Regions from separate parts of the Shewanella sp. T24-MNA-CIBAN-0130 genome, predicted to be linked through region 2. Evidence: predicted binding sites of a transcription regulator. Region 2 holds the regulator's gene; each other region holds the start of a gene.

Region 1 (8,430 bases), on a different contig from region 2:
GTAAACTTTCAAAGGCTCCTGCTCGAGCAGGATCAAGCAACAGCTTATCAATTTTGCCTAACCAGGTTTGTGTCGATAAATCGGCACTCAAATCAGCATGATGAAAGGTGACATTATCTAACTGGTTATCAATAGCATTTTGTTTAGCTTGTTGCACCATTTCAGGTACACCTTCAACACCTATAACCTCTGCAGCTCGTCGAGCCAAGGGTAAACTGAAATTACCCACACCACAAAACAAGTCTAGAATACGCTCACCAGCCTGAGGGGCTAACCACTCAATGGCTTGATCCACCATGGCCTGATTAATAGCACCATTAACCTGAACAAAATTGCCTGGCGTGAACGAGCAGCGAACCGATTCCTGTGCAAGATGATAATAAGGTAACGCGACTACATCATCATTGGCTTGTGACAACGGATACAATTGCGTCAATTGACCAGCATCATCTTGCAATAATAAGTTAAGTTGATGTTTTTCAGCAAAGCCCGTTAACCAACGAATATCGGATGCTGGCAAGACTTTGGTGACTCTTAATACGGCAAAATTACCGTTATCGGCTTGGGTAAGTTCAACATGCCCTAAACTAGCCTTAGCTTTGAGTTGATTTAAATTAACCGCCAATGGGGTAATTAACGCGGATAAAGACTCTGCTAATACAGGGCACTGCTGAATAGAGACAATTTTATTGCTATTTGCTGCACGAAATCCAAGTTGTAGCCGCTGAGAATTTTTATCGAATAATGTTGCCAATCTGGCACGTCGACGGTAATGCCACGCCTCTCCCACTAAAGGTTCTGCGATGATATCGGCTTCAATGGTTTTAGCACTGGACAGCTTGCTGATGAGATCAACTAAGCTAGTTTGCTTATGATCGCGTTGCACATTCGTGTCCATATGCTGTAAATCACAGCCGCCGCATTGATGATAATGAGGACAATGAGGGGTGATTCGATGAGCAGATGCCACATCAATAGCAATTAACTTGGCCTTAGCATAGCTTTTCTTTTGTTCCACAAATTGTACTGTGGCCGTCTCTCCTGGCAGCACACCAGGAATAAACACAATTTTACCTTGATGTTGCGCTATGCCCGCACCTAAATGATCAAGTTGAGTCACGCTGAGGCTGAGCTTTGCTGATAATTGCTTAGATTTGTTCGGTTTTGCTTGGAAAAATTGTGCCATTTCGGCCTCAGGTATTGAATAAAAAACTAGTCAAGAGTGCGCCATATCTGGCAGTCTAGACGCAATATCAACGATTTAGTAATAGGGACACACCTAACTACCATGAAAAGTGCCAACAATATGACCAAATATAGCCTACGCTCTTGGGTTCTGGTACTTGCGTTAGCACCCACTATCGTAGTGGGTATTCTACTTGGAAGTTATTTCACGATAAACCGCTTTTATGAATTAGAACAAACCTTAATTGAAAAAGGCAGCAATATTGTTGAACCGTTAGCGATTGCCAGTGAATTTAGTATTATCAATCAAGACCGTGAATCCACTAAACGTATACTCGCCGCATCGCAAATTAACAACGCATCATTGATCCTCTCTATTGCGGTTTTTGATGCCGAAAACCAACTCTTTGTGACCTCGCACTACCACAAAGATTTTGAATCTATGCGCTACAAACAAGCTTTGGCAAACTTACTCGGGACAGAAAATGAAACAATTGGCGATACGTTAGTCATTCGTGTGCCAATAATATCTCATACTGGCTTAGAACCAAAACCGGTTGCCAGTATGAATCGCCCGAGTGATGGCAACATCGATAACAATTCCTCAGTCAATGATACCGTAGAGCCCATTTACAACAGTCAACAAGAGCGGATATTAGGATACATTTCAGTATTACTGAATAAGGAAAACGCCCTGCTCGAGCAACATCGAGCGGCAATCGCCGCGTTTATTATCGTATTAATTGGCGTACAATTTAACCTGTTTTTTACCTTTCGCTTAGTCAAACACGTTAACTACCCCATTACAGAAATGGTTCGTGTAGTCGCCAAAATCCGTGAAGGTAAGCTTGATACTCGCCTAGAAGGCAACTTAATTGGTGAACTTGACTTGCTTAAACGAGGCATCAACGCAATGGCAGGCTCATTGTCAGAATATCACGATGAAATGCAGCAAAACATTGATCAAGCCACCTCAGATTTACGTGAAACCCTTGAACAGATTGAAATTCAAAACGTTGAGCTCGACATTGCCAAAAAACGGGCCCTTGAAGCGAGCCGTATAAAATCTGAATTTTTAGCTAACATGTCCCATGAGTTACGAACACCACTTAATGGCGTCATTGGATTTGCAAAGCAGCTACTCAAAACACCATTGCATACCAGCCAGCTCGACTACATTAAAACCATTGAACGCAGTGCCAGTAACTTACTTGGCATTATCAACGACATTCTCGATTTCTCGAAACTAGAAGCCGGTAAAATGGTATTAGAGAAAATGCCATTCGCACTGCGTGAAACACTCACAGAAACCTTGACGATTATTGCTGGTAGCGCCCAAGAGAAAGGCCTAGAACTGGTTATCGACATCGACGCGAATGTGCCAGAGAGCGTCAGTGGTGACGCGATGAGAGTCAGTCAAATTATTACCAACTTAGTCGGTAACGCTATCAAATTTACCGACAAGGGCAGCGTAATACTCAAGATACACTTGGTGGGTCAAGACGAAGATAACATCACCTTACGCTGCGAAATTATCGATACCGGTATTGGTGTTAATGAAAGCCAACAAGAGTATCTATTCCAAGCATTTGGCCAGGCCGACTCATCTATCTCACGCCGCTTTGGCGGCACAGGACTAGGCTTGGTGATCACCAAACGCTTAATTAACCAAATGGGTGGCCAAATAGGCTTTACCTCTGCGCCAAATAAAGGCTCAAATTTCTGGTTTATTCTGCCGCTTGGGATCAGTCAATTCGAAATTGGTGAAGTACTTACCGTTGATGTATTGCAACATAAATCAGTATTGTTGTATGAGCCTCGGGAATTAACCCGCGATACATTAAATCGCCGCTTAGTGTCATGGCAATTAATTATCACTAATGTTGCAAATCTAGAAAACCTCACATCAGTATTACAAAGTAAAACCAGCAAGTTTGATTACATCATCATGAGCTGTCATGGTTTTGCGGACAATACGGTCTTTATCCATTTCTTGCAACAAGCCAGGCAGCATACCGACTGCCTTATTTTATTGCATGACTGTTTAAATCAAGACATGATCATCAATGTGCTCAAAGCCAATGCAGATGTATTACTCAACACTCCAGTCAGCGATTTTACCCTAGCACATCATTTAATCTATCCTCCGGTGCCTTCAACTTCAGTGCGTCTCCCTGAACTGATTAGCCCAGACCCATCGCCACGCCTGAAAGCATCGGTATTAGCCGTTGACGATAATATGGCTAATCTAAAGTTAATTGATACTTTACTCAAAGAATTAGTTGAGAATGTGGTCACAGTCAATAATGGCGACGATGCGATAAAGCAAACTAAGGCACAAGCGTTTGACTTAATCTTTATGGATATTCAAATGCCTGGAACTGACGGCATTAGCGCAACCCAGCAAATACGCTCAGAATCACTCAATCGTAATACGCCCATCATTGCAGTAACGGCACACGCTATCGCCGAAGAGCGTAACAATATTTTAGCCAGTGGTATGGATGGTTTTTTACCCAAACCCATTGATGAACTATCACTAAAAGGGGTGATTAGCCGCTGGATAACTAAACCACAATTGACCCATTTTGATTCCCATGTACTAAATTGGGATTTGTGTTTAACCCAAGCGAACCAAAAAACAGATTTAGCCTTAGATATGTTAAAGATGTTGGTTCATTCATTACCCGAAACAACAGCCGCTATCGATACAGCATTCATAGCCAGAGACGCACAGACATTACTCCAAGCCGTACATAAGCTGCATGGTGCAACATGTTATTGCGGCGTACCGACAACACAAAAGCTGTGTAGGGATATTGAGTCAGGATTAAAGCATAAAATTGACATCGATGACTTAGAACCTGAAATACTAGAGTTACTTGATGAGTTAACTAAGGTAGAATCGGCAGCAAATCAAGTAATAAACCAGCTATCAGTGGATGTACCCCATGACCAGTAAAATCGGTTTTTTTAAACGCCTAAAGGCATTATCGTTACCTCAAAAGCAGCTTTTTGCCCTCGCACTGTGCCAACGAATGCTGCCCAACTACCAACTGTTTTCTGAAGTCTGTGAGTTTGGCCAACCACAGGTCCTAAGCACGGCATTAGAGTTATTATGGCAAAGCCAATATGACAAAAAGCTTAAATTCAATATTGATGTGCATTTGCAACGTCTGGATGAAAACACCCCTGATCCAAGCCAATTTGAAGCCTATGGTGCTTATCCCGCCATGGATGCTGCAGTGGCCATTGCCACTTTAATGGGTGCAATAGACGGAAAAATTGAAGAAGATATTACTAATATCAGTAAGTTATCATCAAGTACTGTGGCTAACTACATTGAGGCTATTAGTGAGGAATCATTAATGGATGAAGCGCTGGATGAATTTGTGTTTTCACACCCAGTAATGGAAGAAGAAAAACAATTACAAGGTATGTTACTCGACATTATCGAAGCCAATCCTGAGATCAACATCGAGTTGGTTAAAGGTTTACGTAAAGATATTATCGAAACGGGTGTGTCTAATATCGGCATTAGTCTGTAGCAATACTATCAATAGATTTTACTTAGCCTGGAAACTATTCCAGGCTTTTGATTGAGCGTCATAGCCAAAATTTTTTATCACAGTTTCAGCGGCAGCAACCCACATAGAGAAACCGATAACTGGACGTGAATGACCGGTCATTAAGCTCGGCGGGGATTATTATTAGTACGATTATCGCATCGAAGAAAACAAGTAACTTTTTTAGTGATTTTTTACGCTAAATGAACAATATTTACCCAATCAAAAGTATTAAAGGCCTGTTTTAGCTTAAAATCAAAAATAAACGCTCGTTTAACTTTAGCCTAATTGCATCCTGCTATCAAAAAGCAGTACAGTGATCTTATTATCACTTTGCTAAGGAATTGCGAGGAATGTCCAGTATTCTTACCCCGCTAATCGCTGTATTTATAATTATGCTTCTCGGCAGTATCATTCAGAAATTGAGACTTTTGCCACCAGACACCGATCTGATCCTCAATCAATTTGTCTATTACATAGCCTTCCCAGCGATTTTACTCATTGTTTTAGCTGAAACTCACATTGAAGACATTATTCAGTGGGGCTTTGTTGGTGGCTTTAGCTTGGCGATGATCATCACTTATGCGCTGGTCATTGGCGTATCACTTTGGTGCAAGCCTAAGCAGCAAGCGGTTGCCGCAATGCGGGCGTTAAACGCCACGTTTGGCAATACTGCATTTATTGGTATTCCATTGCTGAGCCTATTGTTCCCGGGTCACAAAATGGCATTAGTGGCCGCAGCGATTGCCAGCTTGCTGTCGGTGTTCATGTTCGCGTTTGCTTTAGTCTCTATTGAACTGGCCAGCCGTAATAAACAATCAAACGACCATGCCATCATCATCATGGCTAATGCACTGTATAAAAACCCGATAGTGGTCGGCAGTCTTATTGGTATAGGCCTATCGGCATTTCATATCACCTTACCCGCTAGCCTGGCGTTAGTGCTGCACCAAGTGGGAAACACCTCCAGTCCTTGTGCACTGTTTGCCATCGGAATGGTACTTGCCAAAGCGTTACGGCATCAGTCAATCACGAACATGTTCAGTCTTAGCCTGATTGCAGAACTGAGTTTAATCAACTTACTCAAGATAATTATTCAGCCCCTTATTGCCTTTGGATTACTCAAACTCTTCGGCGTAGAACACGAGTTACTGACTATGGGAGTCCTGTTAGCAGCCTTACCAACTGCAGCAAGTGTGTATTTATTGGCAGACCGATACCAAATTAATGCCAATGGCAGTGCCCAAGGGATTTTATATGGCACATTAGTCACTTTTATTAGTTTGCCTATAATAGAAACACTCTTAAAATCATATGCTTGATAATTGACCGAGTTAAGGCGATAAAATAATCAGTGATATTTTTATGCCAACCACTTTACTGTATATAAAAACAGTATATACTGTTTATCAATACAGTGGTTTAGTCGCTTCATTGACAGGGATTCATTATGCTTTGCCAACTCAGCATCAATAATTTTGCTATCGTGCGTTTTTTAGAACTCGACTTTAAAGCCGGTATGACAAGCATCACCGGAGAAACCGGTGCAGGTAAATCGATTGCTATCGATGCCCTTGGGTTATGTCTTGGTAATCGCAGTGATGCCAATACCATCAGACCCGGCGCAACGAAAACTGAAGTGAGCGCGCGGTTTACGCTCCACGATGTCCCTTTAGCTAAACGCTGGCTTGAAGATAACGATCTTGATGCTGAAGATGGATGTATTTTACGTCGAACCATTAATAATGATGGCCGATCTAGAGCCTATATTAATAGTAATCCGGTCCCGGTTTCGCAATTAAAAGCCGTTGGTCAACTCCTGATAGGCATTCATGGCCAACATGCTCACCATGCCATGCTTAAAAATGATCATCAGTTAGCCTTACTCGACAGCTACGCTAACCACAAGTTGTTACTTGATGCCGTCAGTGCCAGCTATCAGCGCTGCAAGCAAGTGGAAAACGAGCTAAAGCATCTTGAGCAAGCTCAGCACGAACGCATTTCGCGTCAACAGCTGCTGCAATATCAAGTAGAAGAGCTTAATGAGTTCAACTTAGGCTTGGAAGAATTTGATGAAATAGAACAAGAACACAAACGCTTAGCCAATGGCACAGATTTAATTGAACGTTGTCAAGCAGGTTTACATTTATTAACCGAAAGTGATGAAGGCAATATAGAATCGCTGCTTAATAAAGTGGCCAGTATTGCTGATACGCTTCAAGGCTATGATGAATCCCTTGCTCCTATCGGCACTATGATCAGCGATGCGTTAATTCAAGTACAAGAAAGCGCTAGCGAAATTGAAAGTTATTTAAGCAGTTTAGAGCTTGATCCAGAACATTTTGCCTATTTAGAAAAACGCCTTTCAACGGCAATGCAATTGGCGCGTAAGCATCATGTGAGTGCTGATAAGTTGGCACTACATCATCAAGCATTGATGAGTGAATTGGCCGAACTTGCTGACGACGAAACTAAATTAGATGGTATAAGACAGCAACTTGAAGCCACCAGAAATGCCTATTTAACCAATGCACAAAAACTGAGTCAAAGTCGTAGCCGTTATGCTAAAGAACTCGATAAATTGGTCACTCAGTCAATCCATGAATTGAATATGCCTAAGGGCAAGTTCCATATTCAGGTTAATTATGAACCAACTAATATCAGCTTAAATGGTTGCGACCAAATTGAGTTTATGGTTACCACTAATCCCGGCCAACCTTTGCAACCTATTTCAAAAGTAGCCTCAGGCGGCGAACTATCACGCATTGGCTTAGGCATTCAGGTGATTACCGCCAGAAAAGTCGCCACTCCGACGCTTATTTTTGATGAAGTGGATGTGGGCATTTCGGGTCCTACTGCTTCGGTCGTTGGCCGTATGTTACGCAGCCTTGGCGAGTCGACTCAAGTATTGTGTGTTACTCATTTGCCACAAGTGGCGGGCAATGGTCATCAGCATATGTTTGTCAACAAATTCAATAAAGCAGGTAGTACAGAAACCACTATGCAGGCCTTGGATAAAGATCAACGGGTGAATGAACTTGCGCGCTTATTAGGTGGTGATGTCATTACCGAAAATACCTTGGCTAATGCCCGTGAGTTGTTGCAATAATCGTTATGCACTTATAAAAAAGCAAATCAATATATTAACGTAAATTTAACATGGGTTTACGGATAAATCATAATGCTGAAAGTAATAAAGGGCTTGGGTGTTGTTGTCGGGCTAATATGTAGCTTACTGGTCTTTATTGTTGTCTGTTTAGTGGCCATTAATGCAACAGACAGAACAAAGTCACCTAACACGCTATTAGTTGAGAACTGGCTAAAGCAACAGCCTATCGATCCAAGCGAAAATGGTTTTGTATATTTACAAACTTTTATCGGCACTTTTCAGGATGTAACGACTAAAGAAGTGGCCACTACATTAAGTTTCAATGATGAGGATCAACCACTACGCGATTACAAAAAATCGTGTTATCAAACTGATGTGGCAACCTGTAATGAATTTCTTGAAAAGAATAACGAAAGTATTTTACAAGCAATTCATGCACACAAAACCGATGTAACCCATTATAGTAAGCTGATTAAAATGCCTTATTGGCAAGAAGATATTCAGTATTTAACACCTGCAAATCTTTTTAAATGGGCGCCACTACTTACATTACGAACAATCAGTGAACTT
Region 2 (8,430 bases):
TATTGATGAGTACAGGGTTGGCTAACATAGGTAAAAAGTCTTGGTTAAATCCGGCAAATATTCCGTAAAGTCCTAGGCCAAATAGTAATGTACCGGGAACATCGGTAATGGCCACTATCAGCATACTGCGGTTAATTCGTGCTAATGCGGCTTGAGTTGTTTCTTGGGTCATAGACTCATCCTTGGGTTTTATTCATCCTTTAAAGCCACTCGCAATGACATAGTTTTTTGCTTCAAGTTCCAATTCTGACCTTTATTATCCGTGATTATGTTGTGGGATCCAATAAAGTTATAATTGAGAAAAATCCACCTTGTGGATCAGTAAGAACAGAGAAACGACCTACATCAGGAATATCGGTCGCAGGCACACAGATGGTAGCTCCTAGACTTTTGGCTTTTGCAACTGAAGCATCGCAATCGTCGACAGCAAAATAATTCATCCAATGCGCAGGAGCATCGCCCCATTCTTCAGTCATTTCCAACATGCCACCAATGGCTTGCTCGCCGACATACAATTGCGTGTATTCAAACTCAGCCATGTCAGCTAGCTTGGTTTGGTAGCCTAATACATGGCTATAAAACTGTTTCGCGCCAGCGGTATCACGACAAGCAAGCTCAACCCAACATAGGGTATTTGATTCTTGCGATCGCTTGATGCCAATATGGTCTTGGCCTTGCCACAATGCAAAACGACAGCCTTCTGGATCTGTGCATAGCGCCATTCGACCAGCATCTGCGACAGAATGAGGCCCCGCAATAATCTCACCTCCAGCTTGAATCACAGCCATAGAGGTAGCATCGACATCATCGACCGCAAAATAAATTGTCCAATGAGTAGGTAATGCCTCCATTTCTGCCGGCATTGGGTACATTGCCGCAATATCATCACCGTCTATTTGCAGCATAGTATAATGCCCTTCTGGCATGGGCATATCATCGGCTTCCCAGCCAAATAATGCCTGATAAAATGCTTTACCTGCCGCCCAATCATGAGTCGCTAGTTCAATCCAGCAAGGTTGTCCTTGTTGATACTCTTGTACCTGCATTATCATCATCCTCTATAAAAAATAGTTGCTTTTATATGGCCAACATGAAACGTGTCTCATAAGTTAAGTCGATATCAGCAGAAAAGCAAAAAGCCTTCAAACGAAGGCTTTTTTGAACAATTATAATTCTATGTAACAAGTTAAGATTATTTAAATACCGGTAAGATATCCGCCATTGCCAGTAAGTGACATGTTGCTGTGATCATCCCAAACAACACCACCAGTACAATCAGCGGAGTCCCACCTGGCACCTTAAAACCGTCGGCATTGGGATATTGTTGCCTCACTTTATAAGCCAACAAAGCGGGTACAATAACGGCCCATATGGTGGCCGCAAGCGCAGCAAATCCAATCGCTAAAATAAATCCATTCGGAAATAATAAACCCAGTATTGTCGGCGGTATAAACGTAACCGCGGCCGTTTTAATCCGTCCGGTGCGTGAATCATCAAAATTAAAGAGATCGGCAAGGTAGTCAAACAGCCCGAGTGTCACCCCTAAAAATGATGATGCAACGGCAAGATTGGCAAACAGGGTTAACATGTTATCAAGCCATTGGCTGGCAATCACCCCCGACAAGGCCGCGACTAACACCCCGATATTGCCCCCTTGCGCAATAATATCGGCAAACTGGCTGCGTTGAATATTGCCCATTGTCGCCACTAACCAACACACATAAATAACCAATGCGATACTGGTTCCAGTAACGATGGCTTTCACAATCGTATTGGCATCTTTACCGTAATACTTTACTAAGCTCGGCACGTTACCGTGATAACCAAAACTGGCCAACCCAAAAGGAATAGCAGCGAGTAAATAAGGCAGATAACGCGACTCACCATCGGGTGACGCCAATTTCACCGTGTCAATGTCGATTAATAAATTACCGATAGCCAAGAAGAAAGTGATCATCATACCACCGAGCATGATGGTGGTGATCCGATCGACCGCTTTAGTACTGATAAACACCACAAGTGCCAAGACAATAGCAAAAACCAAACCCGCCACGCTCTGAGGCAAACTAACACCCAGAGCCGATAAGCTGTGATTAACAATCGACCCGCCACCACTGATATAAGCATAGGTTAAAATATACAACACAAAGGCAATAGATACGCCGTTAATCACCCGCCAAAACTGCCCTAGAGTTACGCGGGTTAAGGTGTCAAAACTATCGCCAGGTTCAAAATGCAAATTGGCTTCTAATAACAGCAAACCCGACATTAACATGCAAAACCATACACCTAACAACATGGCTAATGAATAACCAAACCACATTCCTGCACTAACGACCGGCAAGGAAAACATGCCCGCACCGACTGTGGTCCCAGCAATAATCATCGCCCCACCCAATACTGACTTACCGCTAGCTCGATGCTTTGCTGCATTCATGTGGTTGGCCATTATTGTCCGTGCTCCGCTGCCACACTATCAACAATGGTTTGTCTTACTGAAGAACTGAGTAATTTATTGGCATTATCTCGAATTCTTATCACTTCAGAACGATTCTCGACACTGCATAAATATCCCAATTCTTTTAGTTTCACGCTCAAGGTGTTATACAACTTTTTATCATAAAATTCTGGTGCGGTAATGCCATGTAGAGCCCCTAAACGTTGGGCTAACATATGACTATCGGTTTCCAATCCTGAACGCTCAAGCTCCGGATTTATCGCCAGTAAATTAAAGATAATGGCATAGCGTTGCAACGTCTCATTGATGGTTTCAGCAAGCAGTAACACTTGAGTAATATGGTGAGGCGTGATCACCAACTGATCGCTACCGCTCAACAGACCTTGTTCAACCATAAAGTCTAAAATGCAATCTACATGTTTAGGAACATCATCAATACCCATAAAAAGTTCAGCTTTAAGTAATGGGTAAAAATCCATCACTATGGCATGGATTCGGGTGCGATCGCACACATCATAGTGCACTAAACAACTGGCGATGAGTGAAGGTAATGCCATTAAATGAATAATATTATTACGGTAATAACTCATGGTAATAGCAACTTTTTCATCAACCGAAATTATCTCGCCAATAAGGTCCTTAGTACTGACAAACTTATTTAACGACAGACAATGATCAACAATTGACTTGCCATTACCCTCTGCAACGGATGCGTAATGGGTATAAGGCACTGTGTTAAGTAATGCTAAATACAAATCAAGCTGACGTTCTAACTGGCTTCTTTCTAATGCATTTTGCTCTGATGCCAATAACACTAAACTGGTCAATGTCACCGAGCTGGCCGCAGCAGCGCCGTTGATATTGGTCATTACACGATTGGCTAGTAAGTTGACCGATGGGGTAAACCATGATGGTTTCTGATCAGGATCGTTCGCAATCTCTTTACGCCATTCTGGCGCCTGCTCGTTTAAGAAATGTTGTAAATTAATCGGCTCACCAAAGTTCACATAACCTTGGCCAAAATTGCCTAATTTACGCAGAGCCCCAAATAACTGCCAAACAGATTCTTTTTTCTTTTTCTTACCGCTTAATTCTTTATGGTAAGTGGCCACTTCCATCACATGGTCATAACCTAAATACACAGGCACTAAGGTCACAGGGCGTTCAATGCCACGTAACACACTATTAATAGTCATCGCTAACATACCGGTTTTAGGCGCTAGCAAACGCCCGGTACGAGAACGACCACCTTCAGTGAAATACTCGACCGAATAGCCCTTAGCAAATAACTGATCTAAGTATTCACGAAATACTGCGGTATAGAGTTTTTTTCCATTAAAACTACGACGGATAAAGAATGCTCCGCCACGACGGAACATAGGCCCAGCAGGCCAAAAGTTAAGATTAATACCGGCAGCAATGTGCGGTGGAACCATACCCTGATAATACAAAATATATGACAACAGTAAGTAATCCATATGACTACGATGACAAGGCACATAGACAATTTCATGGCCGTCATGATGTAACTGCCTTATCTGTTCTGCACCTTTGATATTGATACCACTGTATAATTTGTTCCATAACCAAGTGAGGAAGCGCTCGGCAATGCGCACAAAACTATCAGAATAGTCAGCGGCAATTTCATCAAGGTATTCAATGGCGGTTTCACGGGCTTTCTCGACAGATACTTTTTTGTTTACCGACTCTTCTTCAATGGCTTTCTTGATTGCATCAGATTTAAGTAACGACGCAAAAAGCACTTGCCGATTCGGTAATTGCTGCCCTGTCATCACTTTGCGTTGACGGCGGAAATGCACTCGCGCAACACGGATTAATTTGTGAGCAATTCTTTTATCGGTACCGTGTTCATCAGCCATAAGACGAAGCGATAATGCATTAGAAAACTGTACAAAATTGTGGCGACCTAGAAACAAAATCATTAGCCATTTTCGCAGCCAGGTCGGGTTTTCCCTTTCAAAAAAAGCCGCTTTCATGCTGTCATCTTCTTTACCCGGTGTGCGACCCCAATAAAGGCTCACAGGCACCAACTGAATATCTAACTCAGGACATTGACGATGAAGCGCTAACAGACTGGTAAAACTATTAATAAATTTTTCACCGCTTTCGCGTTTACCAAAAAGCGGTTTGCGGCCTTCAAGACAAACGATGCGTGATACTTTGAGGCCATCCAATTGCAGTGGCTCATATGGACTGGGCATACCAAAGCTCTCAGTGATTTCGCTTAATGCAGCGGCATCACTGATTGATTCTGTTTTCATAACATAAATCAGAGGTTTAGATGGATCTAAATTAAGATCGTCAAAAGGATCATGTGGCACAACAACCGTGAGTACCATCGATTTTTGAATCCATTTTAACGCTCGTAAAAATATTGAATCTGGTTTTGACATGGTTATTTTCGCAACATAAGCCACTGTAATATTGTCGTATAGGATACCAGAAACCAGCCTGCTTACACTATCAGACCGATTTATCTTTACGCTTGAGTTCTCACTATCAGAAATAACATCAGACAATCAATACACAATAACTAATAGAAACAGGTTGTTGAATGATACTTGACCAACAATATTCAAAAAAGAGTTGGTTAATACTTGCACGAACAAAAACACTGTATATAATGACAGTCACTGTATAAAAAGACAGGAACCATCATGAGACCGTTAACGCCGCGCCAAGCAGAAATTTTAGACTTAATTAAAAACAATATCACCGAAACAGGTATGCCACCCACTCGTGCTGAAATTGCGAGTCGTCTTGGCTTTAAAAGTGCTAATGCCGCCGAAGAGCATTTAAAAGCATTAGCCAAAAAAGGTTTTATCGAGATCATACCTGGTACCTCGAGAGGTATTCGTTTACCTCATGAAGAACAGCTTGAAATCGGTCTGCCACTCATTGGACAAGTTGCTGCTGGAGAGCCTATTTTGGCGCAAGAGCATGTAGAACAATATTATCAAGTCGACCCAAATATGTTTAAACCCGCCGCAGATTTTTTATTACGGGTTCGTGGTGATAGCATGAAAAACATTGGTATTTTAGAAGGCGACTTGCTCGCTGTACATAAAATGCAACAAGCGCGTAATGGTCAGGTTGTGGTGGCGCGTGTTGATGATGACGTCACCGTAAAACGATTCGAACAAAAAGGTAATATGATTTATCTGCATGCAGAAAATGAAGATTATAACCCGATAAAAGTAGATTTAAGTTGCCAAAGCCTAACCATCGAAGGGCTTGCAGTTGGCGTTATCCGTAATGGAGATTGGTCATGAACAAACTAATGGGCGTAGCGCCACGTCACCCAGGCTTATGGGTAGATTTAACTGAAACAGATCTGCATGGCAACCAAACCATTCAAACATTACAAACTGTCACCCAAGGTGAAGCAGAACTGAGTCAATTGTGTAGCCAACTGGCGACGTTGAGCCAACAAGGCAGATGGATTGTATTAATTAGTCCACCTCACATAGGCTATAAGCATATGCTGGCCAGTGCTGGAGTGAGAATGGATCGTATTTTACTGGTGCACACCAAAGATGAAGTCGAAACATTATGGGCCATGGAAAAAGCTCTCACGAGCGGAACTTCTAGTGCAGTGGTTACTTGGACAAGTTCACTCGATGCTCGCGATAGTCGTCGATTGGAAATTGTCGCTAAGAGCGCGCGAGCATTAGGCGTGGTAATTGAAGATGTGAATGCTCACTTACCTCACAAACATCAACTTGTTAACTCTACATTAACAAGTGGAGCAGGTAATTTTTGCTCATTTCACTAAGCATAAATCCTTAATTACCAAGCCCTGCATTGAATTCAGGGCTTTTTTTCATCTTTTTTTAGCCTATTTACCAACAAAGTGATCTTGATCAATGTTTAATCTACAAGTAATGTGGTTAACAAGGATGAAACATTCTTCATCTTTAATTGGATAAAATGACAGTAATCAAGATTACTGTCAGACAAATAATCCAAATAGAAATTGATAAGTTCAGTCGTAGGTACAAGCGTGGTGCACAGCTAACAATAAAAGCGTAGACAGTCTGTATACAACCACCAGAGTACTTTGAGTTCATCAAGCTTTTTTCGGGAACCGAAGAGTTTGCATAGAGCTGAGATTTACTGTGTGACTTTTCTTTGTAGTTGCTATTTTGCAATTAGCAGGGGAGTAGTCTTGTGAAGCAATGGTTGTATTTTTTATTGGTTGTGTGGGTAGCACTTCCGCTTGGGGCAACAGAAATGCCCCTCAACATGACCCAAGGCGTGACGGATATCAGTGGTAAGGTTTATGACCTCCATATGACGATTCTTTACATCTGTTGTGCTATTGGGTTAGTGGTGTTTGGGATCATGATTTATTCGATGATTTATCACCGCAAATCAAAAGGTGCCGTTGCGGCCAATTTTCACGAAAGTACCAAAGTGGAAATTGCTTGGACCGTCATCCCTTTCATTATCTTAATCGGAATGGCTATTCCAGCCACTAAAACCTTAATTGCCATGGAAGATCCCAGCGATGCCGATCTGACCATCAAAATTACTGGGTCACAGTGGAAATGGCACTACAGCTATTTTGATAAAGACATCGAATTTTACAGCTCATTATCCACCCCCAGAGAGCAAATTGATGGCCGTGAGGCCAAAGGCGAAAATTACCTCCTTGAAGTCGATAAGCCGCTAGTACTGCCCATCAATCAAAAGGTGCGTTTCTTGATGACATCTGATGATGTTATCCACTCATGGTGGGTACCCGCTTTCGCGGTTAAAAAAGATGCCAACCCAGGCTTTATCAACGAAGCCTGGACTCGTATTGATAAGCCTGGAACTTATCGCGGTCAATGTGCTGAGTTATGCGGTAAAGACCATGGATTTATGCCTATTGTGGTACAAGCCTTATCGGAGACTGATTTTGATAATTGGTTAGTTGAACAAAAACAACTGGCCAATAATGCTGCAGTCGCTGCAGCCGCATCAATGTCACAAACCTTGTCCCTTGAAGAGCTAAACACGCAGGGCGAGCAAGTGTACATAGCGCGGTGCGCCGCTTGTCACCAACCTAATGGGGCGGGTCTTCCCGGTGTATTCCCATCATTGATTGGCAGTCCTATCATAAAAGGCCCTGTTGACGATCACCTCAATATTGTATTAAACGGTAAACCAGGCACCGCAATGCAAGCCTTTGCCAAGCAACTTAGCGCCATAGAAATTGCCGCAGTGATTACCTTTGAGCGAAATGCTTGGGGCAACAACAGTGGCGATGTTGTTCAAGCAGCTGATGTGGGTAACTTCTCAAGTAGTAACGCGTCAAGCACTGAGCCGATCGAGGTCGTAGCCGATGCAGCAAGTACCATTGCCGCAACAACGACAGACATTACCGATGCGGCCACAGAAAAAACCACTCAAGCTATAGAAGCCGTTGCCAAGGTTGTGACACCTGAAGTTGTTGCAGCGGCAGATCTGCCCACCTTAACCTTGGAGCAATTAATCGCTGAAGGTGAGCAGGTTTATGCCACTGTTTGTGCTGCATGTCACCAGGCCTCTGGCGCTGGTTTACCCGGCGCTTTCCCTTCACTTATTGGCAGCCCTGTCGTTAGCGGACCGGTTAGCGGACATATCGATATCGTTATGCACGGCAAACCAGGCACCGCAATGCAAGCATTTAGTAGTCAACTCAGCCCTCAAAAAATGGCGGCAGTGATTACTTATGAGCGCAATGCGTGGGGCAATAATTCTGACGAGGCGGTGCAAGCTGCCGATGTCGCTAGCCATGGACAGTAGGGGAAAACAATGAGCACAACAACGCACGATACAATTGCTACCGCTCATGATGATCATCATCACGGAGCGCCGAAAGGGCTAATGCGCTGGCTACTCACCACTAACCATAAAGATATCGGCTCGCTGTATTTATGGTTTAGTTTCATTATGTTTCTAACTGGCGGTGCGATGGCTATGGT
Region 3 (8,430 bases), on a different contig from region 2:
TTTGTCGACGGTGCAAAGCAGGGGTTCAGTCAAGCAATCCAGCTTATTCCTTATTTGTTGGCGATGTTATTAGCGATTGGTTTTCTGAGGGCTTCTGGCGCATTAGATTATGCTTTGCAGCTCTTAGCTAGCGTCGTTAGCGCATTGGGAGCCGATACGCGCTTTATTGATGCGATGCCAACGGCATTGATGAAACCCTTTAGTGGTTCAGGCGCGCGGGCTATGATGCTAGAAACCATGAGTCACCATGGTGTTGACTCATTTGCTGGCCGATTAGCCGCAATCTTGCAAGGCAGTACCGAAACGACTTTTTATGTGTTGGCCGTTTACTTTGGTTCTGTCGGGATCCGTAATGGCCGTCATGCGTTGGCATGTGGTTTAACTGCTGATATTGCCGGTATTACTGCAGCCATAGGCGTGTGTTATTGGTTTTATGGTTAATAATAAAAAGTGTAAATGTATTTTAGTACGGGACAGTGATAAAAAAGGCCGATAAATTTATCGGCCTTTTTGTGTTTGAATCGTTATTTAACCTCAACGGAGAAAAGGCTGTTTGATAAGCGTTTATTATCCCGAGTGAATTTATTTAGCTTGTGTAGGTCGCCATTGTGTCCATTCATCTTGCGAATTTGCATGTAATGGGAAACGGCTTGTGGCATCGATACTATTACTGTCTGAGGTTGCATCACGTGTAGCAAATGCTATTCCGCCGGCAAGTATGGTCTCTAATGATCCCGTTTCTAACTTCGCGCCTGAAAATAATCCGACATCTAACTTAATCCCTGAAGCATCCCAAAACTGGCTGCTTTGGTTAATTAAATGAGCATATTCAGCATTGACATGGGCAAACAGCGTTATTTCAATACCTGAATCATCTAGCTGATAACCATCAATTTGGCCGACGTTAATGCCGCGAAAAAATAATGGCGTCCCCACTTTAATGGAACCCAGTTGATCATCAACTAATTGGAATACTACAGCATCTTTGGGCACATTGGCTGCAAAACTAGCGTGCGCTAAGGCGACAAACGTATCAACTAATTCCAGACTCTTGCCAGGGATAACCCCAATATACGGCCCCGTTAATAATGCATCTAGTGCATTAATCCCAGCTAAAGAAATCTGTGCATCAATAATGAAGTATTCACTGTCATTGGTGCTGAAGTGATGTGCATATTGGCCAAACAAATACGCTGTTGCACTAAGCGTGTTTAAATCTTGGTTTAGCTTAACGTGTGTCACCTCACCAATTTGATGACCTTGGAAACGAATGGCGGCATTGGCAGTGATGTTTGCACTGACGGGTAAGGTGAGATTAATGACCTTAGCCTGCATAAGCGCATATGATTTTTTGTCATACAAGCGCAGATTCGGCTCACTGTGTTGAATATCAGCTATGTCATCTATGTGGCCAAGAGTAATACTGCCGTTAATAGCGCCTTTAAGTGGGGCGACATTAATATCAACGCCCGCGAGACTGGCATTGATGGCGACAGCATCGTTGCGCCAAAACACTGTATTGGGTTTTATTAGTGGAGCAAATTTATTGTCGATATTAATATCAATGTTAAATTTATCTGTGTTTGCTAACCAGTTAATTTTACTTACCGAGCCGATTTGCATTTTTTTATAATAAATAGGTGATCCTTCAGCTAAATCTGCCCCATCAATACTGGTCAAGGTTAAATGGGTCATTTGCTGCTGAGCATATAATGCCTTGGCTGACTCAATTGATTCATGCAGTTTCAATTTACTATTGACCGCAAGTAGGGCGCTGTTATTACCTGGAATTAAGCTAATAGCCCCTTCAAGCATAGTGGTTACATCTCGAGTCTTAACACTTATGCCTTCTAATGAAGCATTTATGGATAATGCACTTTCAGGCACAAAGAAACTTCCCTTCGTGAGTAAATTTTTAAATTCAGGTAGAATTTCAATATGATACTCAACAGTTGAAAAATCTTGGCTTATGTTAGTACTGAGAATTTGGCCAATAGGTAATTGTTTATAACGCACTTGTGCACCATTACTGACACCAGTATGGGTATTGGCAACGACAGTTAGCTCAATTTTGTCTTCACTGAGTAAGTCTGGTGCACCTGAAGCCAGTTCAAATTGCATCGCCTCAGTTGATGCCTGGCTACCAGGCAAAACATTAATCACACTTCCTGTAACGAGTCGACTGACGTGTTTGACACCTTTTAATGATATTTCGGGACCACTTAACCAAAACTGACTATCTTTGGCAATTAACGCTTTGTACTGGTAGTTAACTCGAGCAATGAATTGAACCCCGGTTGGCGTTAAGGATTTTTTCTCAATTTGACCAATAGCAATACCACGGTAGATGATAGCTGTCCCTTCGCTGACATCCTCACCATTTGCCGCAGTTAGGCTAAAATCAATTCCACCGAGAGCCGTTTGTTGATCTTCATACAGGGTATATTCATCGCCATTTACCGCTTTTTCGGTATCAGTGCCACTATCAAAACTAATTCCGCCTGCTAAAATTGACGCAATACTTTCGGTACTGACTTTGATGCCAGCTAATGAGGCATCAATCTTTAACCCCGAGACATTCCAAAAGTGGGAATCTTTATTGACTAAATGAGCATATTGCTCTTGAACAAATGCGCTGATAATAATTTGCTTGTTGCCGTGTAGACGGTAGCTGACCACACTGCCGACAGGCGCTTGACGGAAAAATACTGGCGAGCCAACATCAATAGATCCCAGTCGAGGTGATTTTAGCTCGATCATGAGCCCTTCAATGCCGGGGAGGATTGCTGGCGCTTCTCGCTCAGCTTCGAATTCGGTTGCAGAGCGCCCATCTCCTGGCTGAATGGCAATATAATTGCCTGAAAATAAGGTGTCTAATCCTTCGACTCCAGTAATACTCGCTTTGGGTTTGACTAACCAAAAAAGAGTATTTTTGTTTAAAAATGGATCGGCGCGATAATCCATTACCACTTTGACGTTAACCCCTCTGAGATCATCATCAATACCAATGTCGGTGACTTTACCTACCGACAAACCTTGGTATTTTACCAAGGTTTTACCAATATCGATCCCGGCGGCACTGGGGAAGTGGATCAAAACGTCAATGCCGGACTCATTAATGCTTTTTACTCCTAACCAAGCACCTAATATTAAGGCGACAACAGGCAATAACCATATTGGCGAGAATAATTTTTTCTTCACAACTTTAGGCGATTCAATTTGTGTCATTAGTGTGTTCCAAGCGGTCCCAGAGTAAACGAGTATCTAACACTCTTGCCGCGAGTTGAGTCAGTAAGATTACTAACGCAAACGCGGTAGCGGCAGGTGCAGGTTTTGCGTCTAATAGTTGCCCCATATTGACTAGGGCAACTGTTAATGAAATCACGAATAAATCAAGCATTGACCAACGGCCAATCCATTCAATGATATGAAAACCCACCATCAATTTTCTTTTTGATACTGGAAGGTTAAAGCTGATAGCCGTTAAATAGGTGGCCAAACCAATAATTTTTAGCCAAGGCACTAATATACTGGCAGTAAACACAATAATAGCAATCGGGAACATGCCCGTTTTGACCAGATGGCTAATACCACTAAAAATAGTGTCATGGGTAACCTCTCCCCGATTTGTCAGGAGGGTTATTGGGTAGATATTGGCGACAACAAGTAAAATTGTTGCGGTAACCAGTAAAGCCCAACTTTGCTGAATGCTGGCATAATTTCGACTACTTAACTGGCTAAAACAGCGTCGACAATGACTACTCGTCGTCAGATTAACCTTGCGACAAACGGGACATAAACATAAGCCCATTTTTTTCCCCTGCAAATGCGTGGGAGTATTCGCGGTCGGCGCGTCTTTAAACTCATCAACCGATTCGGTAGGGAGCAAGGTCGGTTTATCTGGGGGTGCAATAGGAAGATTAGTCATCAACATAACCCCACATATGTTCTAGGTTATATTCACGTTGTAAAAATAAAATGATGATAAACAACATCGTAAAACAGAAGGTACCCATACCGAAATACACATCTGAAAAATCAGATAATTGGAATGCCGACACTAAAAAGCTAATCACATAAATTTCTAACATGGTCATTTGCGATATTAAGCCATGGTTTTTTAACAATGTGGTGTACGCTCTTTGCCAAAATGAACTGTGTAATTTTAGCTTTACAACGACAACCTGAGTCAGAATCGACAATATTAATAATCCAGGGGCGATAACAGCCGCAACCATGACGGCTAAGCCGACAACCCAATAACCTTCAGACCAAACTGTCACCGCGGCATGCATGACTGTTGTCGTGCGGACACTGCCAAGAAAGTGAATTTCTAATACAGGTAATAAATTGGCCGGAATAAAGATAACTAATGCTGCAATGCATAACGCCAGCATGCCATTAATAGAACAATAAGGAGAATCATAAAGAGCAGTATGACAACGAGGACAAAGCGCTCTAGCACTAGAGGGCAAGGCTCGTTTTCTCACCGCCAAATCACATGATTGGCATAACGTTATAGAATCATGATCATCAAATTCATGCATGAAGAATTAGTCTAATCCATTGTGAAACACATTATTGGGTAGCGAAGAGTTAAGCCTCTCTGCTTTGCCTTATATTGGCAGATAAATGAGTCTGTTGTTCAACAATCTCAATTTTCTGTGTTTGATAATATCAGAATAATCAGAACACTTGCATCATAAGTTAACTATGTGAGATTCTATGCACTGTATATAAAAACAGTGAGGATTACATCATGGCAGTGATAACCCAATTTGTCGTGGTCAGAGAAGGGGTGGAGAAGATGACATTTATATCGAAGAAAGAGGCTGATGCCTACGATAAGATGCTTGATATTTCCGATAACCTGGTGCCGTTTCTTATTAAGGCGGACCTCGGACTTGATGAAAATAAATGCGAACAACTGGCATTTTATCTAGCAAACAATAAAGATGAGCTTTCTAACTTGCTAAAAGGCATCGTACAGGTTAAAAACGCTCCTACAGCCAAAACCAAAAAGACTGCGGCTAAAAATACACCACTAGAATAGCGGCGTTAATCACTCTGTTTTCGAGTGAATGTCAGCTTAAGGAATGGAAATGAAAACCGAATTTTACCAAACATTAAATCGTCAAGCACAAGCTTTACTTGAAGGCGAAGATGATTTAATTGCGGCAATGGCAAATTTTTCAGCGTTGCTAAACGACAACTTAGCAGACCTCAACTGGGCTGGTTTTTATATCAAGCGTGGTGAGCAATTAGTACTAGGGCCTTTTCAAGGTAAAGTGGCTTGTACCCGTATCATTATGGGTAAAGGTGTATGTGGCACTGCTGCAGCGGAAAATAAAACCCAACGAGTGGCAGACGTGCATCAATTTGACGGCCATATAGCATGTGATTCTGCCAGTAACTCAGAAATAGTGATCCCTGTTAGACACGGCCATGAGGTTGTGGCAGTGTTAGATATCGACAGCCCATTATTGAATCGATTCGATCAAGATGATCAAATTGGTTTAGAATATATGGTAAAAAGCTTCGAAACTTGCCTATTTGGTTAAATAGCGAACAATTTTGATTAAATCATGGTCGCATTCGCTGTCGCGGGCTTTATAATATGCCGCTGTACGCATTTGTGCTGGATTTACTGATGATCGATGATTAAGCTGACAGTAAGTTTGGTTAAATTGTTAAGGTTTGTTTCTATGACTTTAGCAAACGAGCGGATAGTGATATTTTGTACGTTGAGCCTTAACAGTAAGGTTTAACGAAAGATGAACGACTGCATGGCAAATCTAATGCCGCATAATCAGTCCCTTTATTAACGTGGAAGTAAAAATGGAATCAACAGACAAGTTGACCGACACCAACGCAATTTTAGCGTATTTATATGAAACCTTTCCTTTATGCTTTATTGCTGAAGGCGAAACTAAACCATTAAAAATTGGTTTGTTTCAAGACTTGGCTGAACGGTTAGCTGATGATTCTAAAGTCAGTAAAACACAATTACGTGTAGCGCTTCGTCGTTACACAAGCAGCTGGCGCTACTTGAAAGGCGTTAAAGCGGGTGCCAAACGTATCGATCTTGAAGGTAATGAATGTGCTGAGTTAGAACAAGAACACATCGACCATGCTATTCTTACACTGAAAGAAAGCCAAGAGAAAGCCAAAGCCAAGCGTCAAGCGTTAGCGCCTAAAAAGCCTGCTAAGAAAGTTGCGCCTAAACGTGCTCCAGTGGTTAAGAAAGAACGTCCAGCTGCAGTAGTTGCGCCAGTCATTAAACTTGTGCCTGCAAAGCTTGAAGATTTGAAACAAAAGCAACGTGTGAATGTTAAATTAGGAGCCACACCAGTACCCGGTGTTGTGACTGATATTAATAAAGAAGATGTGCTTGTTCAGTTAGATACTGGCTTATCCATCAAAGTACGTGCAGAACACATACTATTATAGAAAATTTAAGGAGTACTTGTTGATGCGAAAACTTACCTTGGCCGCGTCAATTGCCTGTTTATTTGTCGGCTTTTCGGCATGGGCAATTTCACCAACGATTCAAATCAGCGAGTTACCTAAACTAGCACAAGAGCCACAGCATAAAGTGGCTAGCAAGCGAGTAACAACTTTGTTTACTCGCTCGCATTATCACCGTTTTAATCTCGATAATGCATTTTCTGAACAAATCTATTCTCGCTTTCTTGAGCAGCTTGATTATCGCCGTAATGTGCTGACTGCGGCAGACATTGCTAGCTTTAGTCAATATCAAAATCTGTTTGATAATATGCTCGAGTCAGGCAATATTAGCGCAGCATTTAAGATGTACGATGTGGTGCAAAAGCGTCGTTATGAACGTTTTTCTTACGCCTTGTCTTTGCTTGATAAAGAATTTGATTTTACCAAAGCAGGCGATTCGTATGAATTTGATCGCAAAGATGCTGCTTGGCCAAAAGATGAAGCCGAAGTTAATGACCTTTGGCGTCAGCGGGTTAAATACGATGCGTTAAACCTAAAGTTAACCGGAAAAAAATGGCCTGACATTGTTGAAGTGCTCGAGAAGCGTTATAACAATGCCATTAAGCGTTTAAGCCAAACCCAAAGTGAAGACGTATTTCAAACCGTGATGAACGCGTTTGCTCGCAGCGTTGAACCTCATACAAGTTATTTATCTCCCCGCAATGCAGAACGTTTCCAAATGGAAATGAACTTAAGCCTCGAAGGCATTGGTGCTGTGTTACAAATGGATGATGACTATACCGTTATCAAAAGTTTAGTAGCCGGAGGCCCGGCCGCAAACAGTGAAAAGTTATCACCTGAAGATCGAATTGTCGGTGTTGGCCAAAAAGATGGCGATGTAGTTGACGTTATCGGTTGGCGTTTAGATGATGTTGTTGACCTGATTAAAGGGCCAAAGGGCAGTGAAGTTGTTTTACAAATTTTACCGAAAAAAGGTGGTGCGAATGCTAAGCCTTTTGAACTGGTCATTACCCGAGATAAAATTCGCTTAGAAGATCGCGCTGCGACCTCAAAAGTGGTTGAGCCTAAAGAAGGTCAATATGCGGATCGTAAAATTGGGGTGATCCAGATCCCTGGTTTTTATATGAATTTATCTCAAGATGTAGCCAAAGAAATTACTCAACTTGAAAAAGACAATGTTGAAGGCATTATTATTGACCTTCGTGGTAATGGCGGCGGCGCGTTAACGGAAGCAACATTACTGACAGGCTTGTTTATTGATAAGGGTCCAGTGGTTCAAATCCGGGATGCCAATGGTGGTATTAATCAAAATAGTGATAACGATGGTGTCAGTGCATACAATGGCCCATTAACTGTGATGGTTGATCGTTATAGTGCATCAGCATCAGAGATTTTTGCAGCGGCTTTACAAGATTATGACCGTGCACTTATTGTGGGTGAATCGACCTTTGGTAAAGGAACCGTTCAGCAACATAAGAGTTTAGGTCGAATTTATGACATGTATGAAAAACCGATTGGTCACGTGCAATATACCATAGCTAAATTTTACCGTATTAATGGGGGCAGTACTCAGTTAAAAGGCGTCACTCCTGATGTGAGTTTTCCGACTGCATTAGCGCCTGGTGAATACGGCGAGTCAGAAGAGAAAAATGCCTTACCATGGGATAAAGTTCCAGTAGCTCAGTACAGCACGCTAGGAAATATTACCCCGATGTTGATCCAAAATCTTGATGCGAAGCATAAAGAACGGATCAGTAAAGATGTTGAGTTCAGTTATATTTATCAAGATATTAATGAGTTTAAAAAACATCATAAAGACAAAACGATATCGCTTGTTGAAAGCGAACGTATGGCCTCTCGTGAAGACGATGATAAGCGCGCTCTAGACCGGGCAAATGCTCGTAGAGTCCATGATGGTTTGGCTGCGGTAAAGTCTTTAGATGACATAGAAAAGAGCGATGA
Region 4 (8,430 bases), on a different contig from region 2:
TAGCCCTATGTTAACCATATAAATGCAAACGGCGCAGATACATGCGCCGTTTTTTTGTGGTAAACTGCGCGCCATTATTGAGTGGAGGACATAGGCATGCGGGTCGCGTTAGGTATTGAATATGATGGTAGTGGTTTTTGTGGGTGGCAGCGCCAACTCGATGTCGATTCAGTGCAAGCCCAGCTTGAAAAAGCCTTAAGTTACGTGGCAAATGAGCCCATTAAAGTATTGTGTGCCGGGCGAACTGATACTGGCGTGCATGCTACTGGACAGGTGGTTCATTTTGACACCAATGTTCAACGTCCAATGACGGCGTGGACACTAGGCGTGAATGCTAATTTACCCGACAGTATAGCCGTGCGATGGATGAAAGAAGTGGATGACAGTTTTCATGCCCGTTATAGTGCTACGGCCAGACGTTATCGCTATGTTATTTATAATCATCAATTGCGCCCTGGTATTTTAGCTTCTGGTGTGAGCCATTATCACGGCGATATAGATGAAACCTTGATGCATCAAGCCGCACAGCTTCTCGTAGGCAAACACGATTTTACCAGTTTTAGAGCGTTGCATTGTCAAGCTAAAACACCCTGTCGAGATGTGCATCAAGTTAATGTGACTCGTCAAGGCATGTATGTGTTGGTGGATATTCAAGCCAATGCATTTTTACATCATATGGTGCGTAATATTGTCGGTTCATTACTTCAAATCGGTTTAGGTAATCAATCTATCGAGTGGATAACAGAACTCTTGGCATTGAAAAATCGCACTCAGGCGGCAGCGACAGCTAAGCCCAACGGATTGTATTTGGTCGATGTGACTTACCCTGAGCAGCATCAATTGCCTAGGTTAGCACTCGGTCCATTGTTTATGCTCGATTAAAGTGTTTTTCAGTCATATTTATTGGGATGTAAAACTAATGTTATGTTTTCGCCACGTCTGGTAAGGTTTGCATAAATTAAATGGTATTGAATTATGTCAATTGCGTCTGAAATTACTGTACCCCATCAACAATCAAGCTTAAATCAATGGCTGGATTATTTGCTGGCAATTCATCCTAGCGAAATCGACATGGGCTTAACGCGAGTCAGTGCTGTCGCCGAGCGACTCAATGTGATTGATTTAGCTCCAGCTAAAGTGATTACAGTCGCCGGTACCAATGGTAAAGGCACGACCTGTGCGATGCTCTCCTCAATATTACGTCAAGCAAACTTATCAGTTGGCGTCTACAGTTCACCGCATTTGCTGCATTACAATGAACGGGTGCAGATCAATCAACAAGATGCCAGTGATGCCTCTCTTATTGAGGCTTTTTGTGCCATAGAGGTGGCACGAGGTGATATTTCATTAACCTTTTTTGAATATGCGACGTTAGCGGGTTTATACTTATTCAAAGCGGCTAAGCTTGATGTGATTATTCTTGAAGTGGGCTTAGGTGGCCGTCTAGATGCCACTAATATTATCGACTCCACAGCCACTATCTTGACCTCTATCGATCTTGATCACCAAGAATATTTAGGCGATACCCGAGAACTGGTTGGCAGAGAAAAAGCCGGCGTGTTCCGCTCAGGTTGTCTCGCCATTTGTGGTGAACCCGATTTACCATTGAGCGTGACAGATTATGCTCAGCAGATTGGAACAACACTTTATCGTGTTGGTTATGAGTTTCATTACCATAAAGACCAGAACCCACCTACATTATGGCATTTTGAATCCGCGCAGCAATCTTATATTGGTTTGGCTGTGCCAAGGTTACCGCTAGCTAATGCTGCTAGTGTTGTGGCGCTGCTAAGTTATATTTGGCCGCAAATAAGCCAGCAACACATTAACCAAGGATTACAACAAGCTCAACTAGCCGGACGATTAGAGCAGGTGAGTGAGCAACCATTAGTGCTGGTAGATGTAGCGCATAATCCCCATGCTGCACGATATTTAGCACAACAATTGCAGGCGTACCAAGGTCGTCGTATTGTAGCCTTATGTGGCATGCTTAAAGATAAAGACATCAAGTTGGTATTGGCGACATTGGCTGAACAAATCCGTCATTGGTATTTTGTTGGTTTAGATAATCCACGGGGCGCATCAGCGCAAGCACTGCGTCAAGCATTGCCCAATGAGCGTTGTCGTCAGCATGCCAGTGAATTTACTGACATCGCCAGCGCATGGCAAGCTATACAAGCGACGGTAGAGGCTGATGATGTGGTCATTATATTTGGCTCTTTTTATACTGTTGCAGGGTTTAAATCTTTATAAACACTATTTATGTTAGACGTCGGTTTTAGAAGCCATCATTAACGTCGTTTTGTTAAAAAAGGGAATTAGCTTTGAATCGTCAATTTCAAAATCGTTTAGTGGGTACCATCGTCTTAGTGGCCTTAGGTGTGATTTTTTTACCCGATTTATTAGACGGTAAAAAACCTCAGGTGGTTGAGGAGTTCACTGAAATTCCTTTACGTCCCGTTCAGTCAAGTGCTTCAAATCGAGCCAGTTCTGTCGACATCGCCGAACCCGCGGAAGAGTTCCAAGTGTTAACGATTGCTGAACCTCAAGATCTCAGTAACGATATTGTTGAATTAGGTGAAGCAGAACCAACTAAAAAAGTGAATCAAGTGGTTAAACCGTCAGCGGCAACCACTGCGGCAGTAAAAAAGCCTGAAACACCCGTTGCTAATAAAACTAAATCACCCGTTACGGCTGGTTTTACGTTGCAATTAGGCGGTTTTAATAATATTACCAATGTAAAAGCCTTAATTATTCAACTACGTAAGGCAGAATTTAATGCTTATACACTGCCTAAAGTACCTGTTGAAGGAAAATTAACCCGAGTGTTTGTAGGCCCTGAAGTGTCAGAAGAAAAACTTAAAGCTCGTCAGCAACCTATATTCAAATTAACCGGATTAAAAGGCAAAATCGTAGCCTATAATCCACAGGAACAATAACCTATTCAGACGGTATTATGCTTGGGTGATTAATATTTACAATTTGATTGTTCTTAATCACGCAAGAATAATTTGTGCAATCAGAGGTGAGAAACATCTCTGTCTCTGTTAGAATCTCGCCGTCTTGAACCCTATACCGGATCCCCATCTCCATGGTTTGGATTGATTACGCAATTATTATTGTCATCGGGTTATCAACTATTATTAGTTTGATCCGCGGATTTGCAAAAGAAGCCATGTCTCTTGTGGTTTGGTTTGCCGCTTTCTTTATTGCTAGCCAGTTTTATCTTGATCTTGCTGCTCATTTAACCCAAATGCAGGACGAGTTAGTCAGAAACGGTGTCGCGATTGCCATTCTTTTTATCATTACCCTGATCCTAGGGGCACTCGTTAATTATTTGTTAGGCCAGTTAGTGGCCAAAACAGGCTTATCGGGCACAGACCGTGTTTTAGGCCTGTGTTTTGGTGCCATTCGTGGCGCGTTAATTGTTAGCGCATTACTGTTTTTTATGGATGCTTTTACGGCATTCCCTGACACGAAATGGTGGCAGGATTCTGTACTTGTACCTGAATTTGGCGTGGTTATTCAGTGGTTTTTTGACTATGTCGAAAATACCTCAAGCTTTGTACCCAAAATATAATCATAAAACACTTTACAGTGAGGAACCTTACCCATGTGTGGTATCGTCGGAATAGTAGGAAAATCAACAGTTAATCAGACCATTTATGATGCGCTGACTGTGCTTCAACATCGTGGTCAAGACGCAGCAGGTATTGTGACTGTTGACATGAATGCGTTTCGTTTACGTAAAGCAAACGGCTTAGTCAAAGATGTGTTTGAACCTAAACATATGCAGCGTTTACAAGGTAATGCCGGTATTGGACATGTTCGTTATCCAACCGCGGGCAGCTCGAGTGCATCAGAGGCGCAACCGTTTTATGTTAACTCGCCATTTGGTATTTCGTTAGCGCATAACGGTAACTTGACCAATACGCTTGATCTGGCGGAAAGCCTCGTCAGAAAACGTCGTCATGTTAACACCACCTCTGACTCCGAAATCTTGTTAAACCTGTTAGCCGATGAGTTACAAGAGACGCGCAGTTTAACCTTAAGTGCAGATGAAGTGTTTGATGCGGTTGCCAAAGTGCATGCGCAAACCCGTGGTGCTTATGCGGTAGTGGCAATGATCATCGGCCAAGGACTGGTAGCGTTCCGCGATCCATTTGGTATTCGTCCTTTGGTACTTGGTAAGCATGAAACCGCAACTGGTACTGAGTATATGGTCGCTTCAGAAAGTGTTGCTTTAGACGCTGTTGGTTTTGAAGTGATGCGTGACGTAGCACCTGGTGAGGCTGTTTATATTTCACTCGATGGCCAGTTATTTACCCGTCAATGTGCTGCAGACCCAAGCTATGCTCCGTGTATTTTTGAATTCGTCTATTTTGCTCGTCCAGATTCGAGCATCGACAAAATCTCTGTGTATGCCAGTCGTGTAAACATGGGCGCTAAGTTAGGCGAAAAAATTAAGAAAGAATGGGAAGATCATGACATTGATGTCGTTATCCCTATTCCAGAGACGTCGTGCGATATCGCATTAGAAATTGCTCGTTGTATGGATTTACCGTACCGTCAAGGTTTTGTTAAAAACCGTTATATTGGTCGTACGTTTATCATGCCAGGTCAGCAAGAACGTAAAAAATCAGTACGTCGTAAATTGAACGCAATTAATACTGAGTTCAAAGGTAAAAACGTATTACTGGTTGATGATTCAATCGTTCGTGGCACCACGTCTGAGCAGATCATTGAAATGGCGCGTGAAGCCGGGGCAAAGAAAGTGTATTTTGCTTCAGCAGCCCCTGAAATCCGTTTTCCTAACGTGTACGGAATTGATATGCCGACCTCTAATGAGTTGATTGCTCATGGTCGTGATGCTGACGAAATTGCCAAAATCATTGGTGCCGATGGCATTATTTTCCAAGACTTGAGCGACTTAATTGAAGCAGTAAGAATGGAAAATCCAGAGATTAAGCGTTTTGAAACATCAGTGTTCGACGGTCATTATATTACCAATGACGTTGACCAAGCTTACTTGGATCATTTAACCCAATTACGTAACGATGATGCCAAAGCTAATCGCTCAAAGGACATAGGCACTAATTTAGAAATGCACAATGAGTGTCATCCATAAGTTAACCACTGTTTGTTAGTGATAAAAACCAGCATAATTTATGCTGGTTTTTTTTGCTTTAAGGCCTAGAGGCTAGGACGCTTCGCGGCTAGAGGCTATAAGAGTGATAACAAGCGAACGCTGCGCCTAGATGCCTAGATACTAGGACGCTTCGCTGCTAGAGGCTATAAGAGCGATAACAAGCGATGACGAGCGATAAAGATCGATATCAAGCGAACTAGCAGGACGCAGTCCGTTCTAGGGTCTAGGCTTTTTGCTGTTATGCTTTTATAGCAGCGAAGCGATCTAGCAGGACGCAGTCCGCTCTTGGGTCTAGGTTCTTCGCTATTATGCTTTGATAGCCGCGAAGCGAACTAGCAGGACGCAGTCCGTTCTAGGGTCTAGGTTCTTCGCTTTTATGCTGTTATAGCAGCGAAGCGATCTAGCAGGACGCAGTCCGTTCTAGGGTCTAGGTTCTTCGCTGTTATGCTGTTATAGCAGCGAAGCGATCTAGCAGGACGGAGTCCGTTCTAGGGTCTAGGTTCTTCGCTGTTATGCTTTTATAGCCGCGAAGCGAACTAGCAGGACGCAGTCCGTTCTAGGGTTTAGGTTCTTCGCTGTTATGCTTTTATAGCAGCGAAGCGATCTAGCAGGACGTAGTCCGCTCTAGCTTCTAGGCTTTTCGCTGTTATGCTTTTATTGTAATGATTTACGCCGATAAGGGGTTAATTATTTCATATTTGCAGCTTGGCGTATTTAACGCTAATCTATACTGTAAATTTATACAGTTAAGTGGCGCAGTTCGGTTTGTCATATTGAACGCTAACGCCCCAACAGTGGATTATGATTTTATATATTGCTGAAAAACCCAGTCTAGGTCGTGCGATTGCCGATGTGTTGCCAAAGCCACATAAAAAAGGTGATGGCTATATCATTGCCGCCAATGGTGATTGCGTGTCATGGTGTATTGGCCATTTATTAGAGCAAGCCGAGCCTGATGCGTACGATGATGCATTTAAGTCGTGGAAACTCGAGCATTTGCCAATTGTCCCGCAAACGTGGAAGTTGCAGCCCAAACCCAAAACGCGCAGTCAACTTACGGTGTTGCGTAAACTGGTAAAGCAAGCATCATCGATAATTAATGCTGGCGATCCAGATAGAGAAGGGCAGTTGCTGGTCGATGAAGTGATTTCTTATTTGGGCGTAAAGGGTGACAAGCTTAACCAGGTACAGCGGCTGTTAATCAGCGACTTAAACCCCCAAGCGGTCAAACGTGCGCTAGGGCAGTTACGCAGCAATCGTGAGTTTATTCCTTTATCGACTTCTGCATTAGCCCGCAGCCGTGCTGATTGGCTGTATGGCATGAACATGACCCGCGCATATACCATTCAAGGGCGTAAGGTCGGTTATCAGGGCGTATTATCAGTTGGCCGAGTTCAAACCCCTTTGCTTGGGTTAGTCGTACGCCGCGATGAAGAAATTGCTGCATTTACCTCAAAACCTTTTTATGAAGTGTTAGCGCATTTGCTGACCGATCAGCAACAAGGTTTTAGTGCTAAATGGAAGCCTAGTGAGGCTTGCCAGCCCTATATGGACGAAGATGGACGGGTATTAGCTAAAGGCTTAGCCGAAAATGTGGTTGCCCGCATTAATGGTAAACCCGCTGAAGTGACAAAACTTGAAGCCAAAGATAAGCGCCAAAACCCGCCATTACCTTATAGTTTATCAGCACTGCAAATCGATGCCGCAAAACGCTTTGGGCTATCGGCGAAAGAGGTGCTTGATACCTGCCAAAGTTTGTATGAAAAACATAAATTGATTACTTATCCGCGCTCAGACAGTCGCTATTTACCTAAAGAGCAGCATACTTTGGCACCGAAAGTATTGAATGCTGTGCTCAAAGGCGTTTCTGCCTTGGTTGATGGTTGCGACTCACCTAATGCCAAGCTTAAATCTAAAGCGTGGGATGACAGTAAAGTGGATGCTCACCATGCCATTGTGCCTACCGAGAAAGTGGCTAACTTAGCTGCATTATCAGGTAATGAAGCAAAGTTGTACCAACATGTTGCGCGGCAATATTTAGCCCAGTTTTATCCCGCTTATATTTATGCAGAAACCGCAGTTGAAGTGACGATTGCTGGTGGCTTGTTTACCACTAAAGCGCGTCAAGACAAAAGCTTAGGCTGGAAACAGCTCTTTAAACGGGCAGCCACAGCAAATCAAGCTAATAACAGTCAAGCGAATACTGGTTCAACTCACAGTGAAGACGATAACGACGATGCCGTTCAGTCGTTACCGCCATTGGTTAACGGGCAGGTGTTGCATTGTCAGCGTGGTGAATTATTGGAGAAAACGACTCAAGCGCCGAAGCATTTTACCGACGCCACATTATTAGGTGCCATGACCGGAATTAGTCGTTATGTTACTGATAGTGAAATTAAGAAAATCCTCAAAGAAACCGACGGCCTAGGCACCGAAGCGACTCGTGCTGGGATTATTGAATTATTATTTAAGCGTGGATACCTTATTCGGCAAGGTAAATCGATATTGGCCACTCCGGTTGGCACTGGCTTGATCCGCAGCTTACCAGAATCAGCAACTACACCTGACATGACCGCGTTATGGGAAAATAACCTTGATGCCATCAGCCAAAAAAGACTGAAGTACGATGCGTTTATGCAGCCATTACTCAGCCAGTTAGATGGTTTAATAACCCAAGCATCGAGCCAGTTACCATCAGCATTACAAGGTGTCGCCAGTACCACACCGAAACGCAGTTTTAAAAAGCCTTATAAAAAGAAAGCCAAAGCGAAAAGCTAAGAGGGTAACAAGTGGTGAAAAGCGATAACGAACGGTGACAAGCGAACGCTGCGCTTTTTTGTTAAGTCAAAAGTCTAGGCGCTAGGTCACTTCGCGGCTAGAGGCTATACAAACAACGTCATAAGCTAAGAGGGTAGCAAGCGATGAAAATCGCTACAGAAAAAACTTGATCATTACAATGCGGCTAAATCGAAGAGAGTTAAATTAAAGGTGTAGATGAGTCAGCGAGTATCCAAAACAGGGATGTTTTGGATAAGCCCACAGGGATGCTGATTTAAAATCAAGAGCCGGCGTCTCGCTTAATCATCTGCACATCAGCATGCTGCAGGCAATAAGTTCAAATAAAGCTACGTTATAAATCAAGCTAAACTAATACCAAGTAAGCTGAGTTAATCAATACCTTAAATACACTTTTGTCCAAAAGTGAGTTTAAGGTATTAAATATATATCGCTGTTAGATGATGACAAAGAATGTGTCTTATTTTATTGAGATATAACTGAGA

Evidence for each region. Region 2 encodes LexA, which represses DNA repair genes until DNA is damaged. Its sites were predicted from a motif close to TACTGTATNNNNATACAGTA; they were not measured.
Region 1: recN (DNA repair protein RecN) is a predicted target of LexA. The motif match lies at 6,130-6,149, and genes of this name have one in related genera.
Region 3: AAEZ02_RS18165 (YebG family protein) is a predicted target of LexA. The motif match lies at 4,729-4,748, and genes of this name have one in related genera.
Region 4: AAEZ02_RS04860 (DNA topoisomerase III) is a predicted target of LexA. The motif match lies at 5,878-5,897, and genes of this name have one in related genera.

Annotation. Positions count from the first base shown of each region.
Region 1 is NZ_JBEOPP010000043.1:22,343-30,772, forward strand. Features, by position in the region: gene rlmD (23S rRNA (uracil(1939)-C(5))-methyltransferase RlmD) at 1-1,186, opposite strand, end outside; gene barA (two-component sensor histidine kinase BarA) at 1,307-4,147, shown strand; gene AAEZ02_RS15810 (YjaG family protein) at 4,137-4,733, shown strand; gene AAEZ02_RS15815 (AEC family transporter) at 5,105-6,073, shown strand; gene recN (DNA repair protein RecN) at 6,202-7,860, shown strand; gene AAEZ02_RS15825 (hypothetical protein) at 7,933-8,430, shown strand, end outside.
Region 2 is NZ_JBEOPP010000002.1:131,345-139,774, forward strand. Features, by position in the region: gene AAEZ02_RS01605 (hypothetical protein) at 1-172, opposite strand, end outside; gene AAEZ02_RS01610 (VOC family protein) at 267-1,046, opposite strand; gene mtr (tryptophan permease) at 1,193-2,449, opposite strand; gene plsB (glycerol-3-phosphate 1-O-acyltransferase PlsB) at 2,449-4,872, opposite strand; gene lexA (transcriptional repressor LexA) at 5,137-5,751, shown strand; gene AAEZ02_RS01630 (cell division inhibitor SulA) at 5,748-6,254, shown strand; gene coxB (cytochrome c oxidase subunit II) at 6,650-8,251, shown strand; gene ctaD (cytochrome c oxidase subunit I) at 8,261-8,430, shown strand, end outside.
Region 3 is NZ_JBEOPP010000058.1:19,272-27,701, reverse strand. Features, by position in the region: gene AAEZ02_RS18185 (spore maturation protein) at 1-441, shown strand, start outside; gene AAEZ02_RS18180 (MlaD family protein) at 583-3,228, opposite strand; gene AAEZ02_RS18175 (paraquat-inducible protein A) at 3,215-3,811, opposite strand; gene AAEZ02_RS18170 (paraquat-inducible protein A) at 3,921-4,547, opposite strand; gene AAEZ02_RS18165 (YebG family protein) at 4,760-5,053, shown strand; gene msrC (free L-methionine (R)-S-oxide reductase MsrC) at 5,103-5,561, shown strand; gene proQ (RNA chaperone ProQ) at 5,839-6,450, shown strand; gene prc (carboxy terminal-processing peptidase) at 6,473-8,430, shown strand, end outside.
Region 4 is NZ_JBEOPP010000007.1:139,545-147,974, reverse strand. Features, by position in the region: gene truA (tRNA pseudouridine(38-40) synthase TruA) at 97-882, shown strand; gene folC (bifunctional tetrahydrofolate synthase/dihydrofolate synthase) at 976-2,253, shown strand; gene AAEZ02_RS04875 (SPOR domain-containing protein) at 2,325-2,939, shown strand; gene AAEZ02_RS04870 (CvpA family protein) at 3,092-3,580, shown strand; gene purF (amidophosphoribosyltransferase) at 3,614-5,128, shown strand; gene AAEZ02_RS04860 (DNA topoisomerase III) at 5,951-7,927, shown strand.